DNA from 3 places in the Pseudomonas sp. S34 genome. Region 1 is predicted to be linked to each of the others. Evidence: predicted binding sites of a transcription regulator. Region 1 holds the regulator's gene; each other region holds the start of a gene.

The links. Region 1 encodes sigma-54, which starts transcription at its own class of promoters, with help from an activator protein. Its sites were predicted from a motif close to ANTGGCATNNANNTTGCTNT; they were not measured.
Region 2: the regulator sigma-54 is predicted to act here: its motif matches at 862-881, upstream of flgB (flagellar basal body rod protein FlgB).
Region 3: the regulator sigma-54 is predicted to act here: its motif matches at 1,103-1,122, upstream of glnK (P-II family nitrogen regulator).

The regions. Positions count from the first base shown of each region.
Region 1 is NZ_CP019398.1:943,823-946,020, forward strand. It holds gene raiA (ribosome-associated translation inhibitor RaiA) at 1-300, opposite strand, end outside; gene PspS34_RS04010 (RNA polymerase factor sigma-54) at 375-1,868, opposite strand; gene lptB (LPS export ABC transporter ATP-binding protein) at 2,115-2,198, opposite strand, start outside.
Region 2 is NZ_CP019398.1:4,813,519-4,815,716, reverse strand. It holds gene cheR (protein-glutamate O-methyltransferase CheR) at 1-557, shown strand, start outside; gene flgB (flagellar basal body rod protein FlgB) at 924-1,331, shown strand; gene flgC (flagellar basal body rod protein FlgC) at 1,335-1,778, shown strand; gene flgD (flagellar hook assembly protein FlgD) at 1,794-2,198, shown strand, end outside.
Region 3 is NZ_CP019398.1:6,079,544-6,081,741, reverse strand. It holds gene PspS34_RS27390 (hypothetical protein) at 1-187, opposite strand, end outside; gene PspS34_RS27385 (accessory factor UbiK family protein) at 649-909, opposite strand; gene glnK (P-II family nitrogen regulator) at 1,331-1,669, shown strand; gene PspS34_RS27375 (ammonium transporter) at 1,705-2,198, shown strand, end outside.

The DNA.
Region 1 (2,198 bases):
GGTTGCGCCCTGGAGGAGGCTCTGGGTCTTTTCCTTATGCTTTTTGAGTTGTTTATCCAGCTTGTCGGTGAGTGCGTCGATCGCGGCATACATATCGGTATGTTCCGCGTTGGCGACCACTTCATTCCCGGGAATATGCAGCGTGGCTTCGATTTTCTGCTTCAGTTTTTCGACGGTCATCGTGACCTGCACATTAGTGATCTTGTCGAAATGTCGCTCCAATCGTTCGAGTTTTTCGCCGATGTAGGTGCGAAGAGGTTCGGTCACTTCCAGTTGGTGTCCACTGATGTTGACTTGCATACAGCTTCTCCTTCGTTGCCAGTGCATAAAGCGGTAGATCAGATGATCTACCACTGGAACGCTGTGGCGTGGCCCTACATCAACCGCTTGCGTTCGCTCGAAGGCGCGATCCCGAGGGATTCGCGGTACTTGGCGACGGTGCGGCGAGCCACCTGAATGCCTTGTGCCTCCAGTAAACCAGCGATCTTGCTGTCACTCAACGGCTTTTTCTGATTTTCCGCTGCAACCAGTTTTTTGATGATCGCCCGGATCGCCGTGGATGAGCATTCGCCGCCTTCGGAGGTGCTTACGTGACTGGAAAAAAAGTACTTCAGTTCATAAATGCCCCGGGGGGTGTGCATGAACTTCTGGGTGGTCACCCGTGAAATCGTCGATTCATGCATGCCGACCGCTTCGGCGATGTCATGCAGGACCAGCGGCTTCATGGCTTCGTCGCCGTACTCCAGAAAGCCGCGCTGATGCTCGACGATCTGGGTGGCAACCTTCATCAGGGTTTCATTGCGGCTTTGCAGGCTCTTGATGAACCAGCGGGCCTCCTGCAACTGATTGCGCATGAAGGTATTGTCGGCGCTGGTGTCGGCGCGGCGCACGAAACCGGCGTACTGGGCATTGACCCGCAGCCGTGGCACCGACTCCTGATTGAGCTCCACCAGCCAGCGCTCGTTGTCCTTGCGTACGATGACGTCAGGGACGACGTACTCGGCTTCGGTGGACTCGATCTGCGAGCCCGGGCGCGGGTTGAGGCTCTGGACCAGCTCGATGACCTGGCGCAGCTCATCTTCCTTGAGCTTCATGCGACGCATCAACTGGCTGTAGTCGCGGCTGCCAAGCAGGTCGATGTAATCGGTGACCAGGCGCTTGGCCTCGGCCAGCCAAGGGGTCTTGGCAGGCAGCTGGCGCAATTGCAGCAGCAGGCATTCGCCCAGGTTGCGGGCGCCGATGCCGGCGGGCTCGAATTGCTGGATGCGGTGCAGGACGGCTTCGATTTCGTCCAGTTCGATGTCCAGTTCCGGGTCGAACGCTTCGAGGATTTCCTCGAGGGTTTCGTCCAGGTAGCCCTGATTGTTGATGCAGTCGATCAGGGTCACGGCGATCAGGCGATCGGTGTCGGACATCGGGGCCAGGTTCAGTTGCCACAGCAAGTGGCTCTGCAGGCTTTCGCCGGCCGAGGTGCGGGTGGTGAAGTCCCACTCGTCATCATCATTGCTGGGCAGGCTGCTGGCGCTGGTCTGGTAAACGTCTTCCCACGCGGTGTCGACGGGGAGTTCGTTGGGGATACGCTCGTTCCAGTCACCCTCATCGAGGTTATCAACCGTCGGGGCGCTTTCCTGGTAGGAGGGCTCCTGGATGTCGGTGTTGGGCTTTTGTTCGGCGTTATCGGCCAGGGGGTCGGAATTGTCGAAGTCGTCGCCTTCTTCCTGGCGTTCGAGCATCGGATTGGACTCCAGGGCCTCCTGGATTTCCTGTTGCAGGTCCAGGGTCGACAATTGGAGCAGGCGGATGGCCTGTTGCAGCTGCGGTGTCATCGTCAGCTGCTGGCCCATTCTCAAGACTAGCGATGGTTTCATGGCAGGGGCTTAACACCTTATTCGCCGGCGCACATGCGCCATCCACTACAGGGCGCCGGGGCGCCAAACTTAAGCAAATTATATGCCTGAAACTAAAGGGTTTGCCTAGAGCGCTGTAACAATAAAAAACTATAAAGCGGTGTTGCTGCGCTGCCCTTGTCGAGGGCTGACCACGCTTGTCGGCACGGAGGCGCTGGTGAGTGGCTGCTCAGGTGCCCGGGCAACTGCCTGGGCACGGCTCAGCGCTTACAGGCGGAACTCATGGCCCAGATACACTTCCTTGACCAGGTCGTTGGCCAGGATGGTCTCTGCGTCGCCTTCGGCAATCAG
Region 2 (2,198 bases), 2.4 Mb from region 1:
TACTGCCCGAAGCGATCAAGGCCAGTCCCGGTCAGCGCCTGCGCATCTGGTCGGCAGCATGCTCGTCGGGCCAGGAACCGTATTCGCTGTCGATGTCCATCGACGAGTTCGAGCGGGTCAACATGGGCCAGTTGAGGATGGGCGTACAGATTGTTGCCACCGACCTGTCCGGTACCATGCTGAACAACTGCAAGACCGGCGAGTACGACAGCCTGGCCATCGGCCGCGGCCTGTCGCCTGAGCGCCTGCAGCGTTATTTCGACCCGAAAGGGCCGGGGCGCTGGGCGATCAAGGCGCCGATCAAGAGCCGGGTGGAATTCCGTTCCTTCAACCTGCTGGACAGCTACGCGAGCCTCGGCAAGTTCGACATCGTGTTTTGCCGCAATGTGTTGATCTACTTCTCCGCCGAGGTGAAGAAGGACATCCTGTTGCGCATCCACAGCACGTTGAAGCCGGGCGGTTACCTGTTCCTCGGTGCTTCCGAAGCACTGAACGGTTTGCCGGATCATTACCAGATGGTCCAGTGCAGCCCGGGGATCATTTACCAGGCGAAGTGATTTTTTGGCAGTATCAAAAAAACGGGAGTCCAAGTGGCTCCCGTTTTTTATGCCTGATGTTTTTTGCTGACACTCCGCGATCCAGTGTGGGAGCGGGCTTGCTCGCGAATACGGTGTGCCAGTCAATGTTTATGTCGACTGATACTCCGCATTCGCGAGCAAGCCCGCTCCCACAGGAGCAGATGGTGTCCTTGCGCATGTTGGAAGCGGCAGAAAAGCGGCATCCGGCGGAAAACCGTTGCCGCTTTTCTGGCATTGCCGTGTTGCCATGGCCTGCAAGGCCCCGGTTTCCGGGGTTTTTTGAATTGGCATGGGGCTTGCTAAGTTGATCCTACGAAAAATCAGGTCACCCGAAGGTTTCCCGACATGAGCATCAGCTTCGATAAAGCGCTCGGTATCCACGAACAAGCCCTGGGCTTCCGAGCCCAGCGTGCCGAAGTCCTGGCCAACAACATCGCCAACGCCGATACCCCGAACTACAAGGCTCGGGACCTGGACTTCTCGAAAGTGCTCGCCGAGCAGAACGAGAAAACCAAAAGCGGCACTTTCGCCTTGAACATGACCAACAGCCGTCATATCGAGGCTGAAGGCCTGGGCAATGGCGACGAGTCGTTGCTGTATCGCACGCCGATGCAACCGTCGATTGACCAGAACACCGTGGACGCCCAGCTGGAGCAGTCGAACTACGCGGAAAACGCGATCGGCTTCCAGGCCAGCTTCACCCTGCTCAACAGCAAATTCAAAGGGCTGGTGTCAGCCCTGCGCGGAGAATAAGCCATGTCTCTATCCAGTGTTTTCAACATTGCCGGTAGCGGCATGAGTGCGCAGACCACGCGTTTGAACACCGTCGCTTCGAACATCGCCAACGCCGAAACGGTCTCGTCGAGCATCGACCAGACCTACCGTGCGCGTCACCCGGTATTCGCCACCATGTTCCAGGGCGGGCAGAGCGGCGGCAGCGATTCGCTGTTCCAGAGCCAGGACGCCGCCGGTCAGGGTGTTCAGGTGCTGGGTGTAGTCGAAGACCAGAGCAATCTTGACGCGCGCTACGAGCCGAACCATCCGGCGGCCGATGCCAAGGGTTACGTCTACTACCCGAACGTCAACGTGGTGGAGGAAATGGCCGACATGATTTCCGCAAGCCGTTCTTTCCAGACCAACGCCGAAATGATGAACACCGCCAAAACCATGATGCAGAAGGTCCTGACCCTCGGTCAGTGATAAGGGGCGACTCAGATGAGTGTTACCGATTCCACCAGTGGTTTGAGCCTCAACGATATCCTGGCCAACTCTTCGATCAAGACCACCACGACTGATGGCCTGGCATCGGCAACCGGCAGCGCCACGGGCAACAAGGCTCTGGGCAAGGATGCATTCCTGCAGTTGCTGGTGACCCAGCTGAAAAACCAGAACCCGCTGGAGCCGCAGGACAACGGCGCTTTCGTGGCCCAGTTGGCGCAGTTCAGCAGCCTGGAAGGCATTACCACGCTCAACGACACCGTGAGCGGTCTGGCCAGCAACTACAACTCGTCCCAGGCGTTGCAGGCTTCGTCGTTGGTGGGGCGTTCGGTCATTGCACCCGGTGACAAGGCTGTGGTCGACACGTCGAAGAGCCTCAGCGGTACGGTGGTGGTGCCATCG
Region 3 (2,198 bases), 1.1 Mb from region 1:
CGGACGCTTGTGGAGTAGGTGATGCGTTTGCTTTCGTTATAGCTTCGTTGTTTGTTATGGGGGTGTACGTAGCAGGCTGTGTTCCATGGTTCTTGAATGTGACTGTAACAGACGGCCCAGCGACCGCTGAACTTATGTGAAATGCAGTCAATGCGAAAGCGGCAATTAAAGACTTGGATGTTTTCATGGGTGTTGCTCCTTGTGGTGTTGCTAACAGTATTCCATTTAAAAAGTTGTGCTCATCACAAACTATTATCTAAGCCATGTAACATGGGCTTAAACTTTTTCGAGCGAATTGGCGAACCGAAGCCTGCGGAAATACTGGCAGGCCCGAAGGTCTTCCATGCACGGCCGTAATTCGAGAAAGGAATAAATCTCTGGTTCGAACGTGGTCACGGTGCGTCGGGTGCTGTTCGAGTCGCTAAACCCATTGCTGGCTAATCAGTTGGGAGTGAGCTTAGGAACCGGAGCTTTGCTGCGCAATCGGAAGGGGAGTGAGATCTTTGTAGGAAGTTGCCGGGATTCTTGCGGGCTTGAAGAGCGCAGGTTGCGGCAATTCCTACAGGTGAGTCTGAAGGTCGTGGCGACCATTTCGCGAGCAGGCTCGCTCCCACAGTGGATTGGGTTCCACAGTGAGCATTTGCGGTGTTATTCGGCTGGTGGGTTCAGTTTCGCTTCCAGCTCGGCGACTTTCGCTTCGAGGCTTTCGAGGCGGGCCCGTGTGCGCGCCAGCACGACCATCTGACTGTCGAATTCTTCGCGACTCACCAAGTCCAGTTTGCTGAAGCCGCTCTGCAGCAACATTTTGAACTGGCTTTCGATTTCAGCTTTCGGCAGTGGCGTGTCACCGCTGAAAAGGCGGGAGGCGGTGCCGGTGAGGGCGTCGAGGAAGTCTTTTGGCGCGAGCATGGGCAATGTCCTGGAAACAATGACGGGCAGTGTATCACGCAGTGTCTATAGTCATTTGCGCGGGCAAGGGATGCACGCTTTTCGCGCATTGGGACAGGCGGCGTTGCACCGTTGTTGTGCGTAACGTGCGGGGTCTTGTCGCGAAGTATCCACCATCCACCTGTAATGGCTTGAAAACAGTCGGTTTTGTGGAGATGGCAAGCTTTCTGCTTAGATGCTGGTGACCCATGCACTGATGCAGTCGCTGTGACGAATGCAGTGCGCCAAACGGAACGCGGGGGAGTGTTTCGTGAGGAGCGGTTAGCTGGCGTCGGACGGGCAGGTAAGGCCGACGATGCGTTACAAAGCCAGGCACTGCGCTTAGACTTGTGACGGGTTTGTTTTCCTGGGGCAAGTCCACCAAATTCGGGAGAGAGTTTTCATGAAGCTAGTCACTGCCATCATCAAGCCGTTCAAGCTGGACGACGTACGCGAGTCGCTGTCCGAGATCGGCGTGCAGGGCATTACCGTCACTGAAGTCAAAGGCTTTGGTCGGCAGAAGGGTCACACCGAGCTGTATCGCGGTGCGGAATACGTGGTCGATTTCCTACCCAAGGTGAAGATCGACGTCGCCATCGACGATAAGGATCTGGACCGGGTAATCGAGGCCATCACCAAGGCTGCCAACACCGGCAAGATCGGTGACGGCAAGATCTTCGTGGTCAATCTGGAACAGGCGATTCGCATCCGTACCGGCGAAACCGATACCGACGCGATCTAAGCCGCCACAAACCCAACGCCCCAGGAGAAAACAATATGACTCTGCGTAAATTCGCAGGGCTAGGAGCCCTGTTGTCCATCGTAATGCCCAGCCTTGCTCTGGCGGCAGACGAAGTGGCGGCCCCAGTCCTCAACTCCGGCGACACCGCCTGGATGTTGACCTCGACAGCTCTCGTGCTGTTCATGACCATTCCCGGCCTCGCGCTGTTCTACGGCGGCATGGTTCGGTCGAAAAACATTCTTTCCGTGATGATGCAGTGCTTCGCCATTACCGGTCTGATCAGCGTCCTGTGGGTCATTTATGGCTACAGCATCGCGTTCGACACCACGGGCATGGAGCAGGGCGTTGTCAACTTCAACTCGTTCTTCGGCGGCATGGGCAAGGCGTTCCTTGCGGGTGTCACGCCAGCGAGCCTCACCGGCCCGGCAGCGCTGTTCCCCGAGGCGGTGTTCATCACCTTCCAGATGACCTTCGCGATCATCACCCCGGCGCTGATCGTCGGTGCGTTCGCCGAGCGGATGAAGTTCTC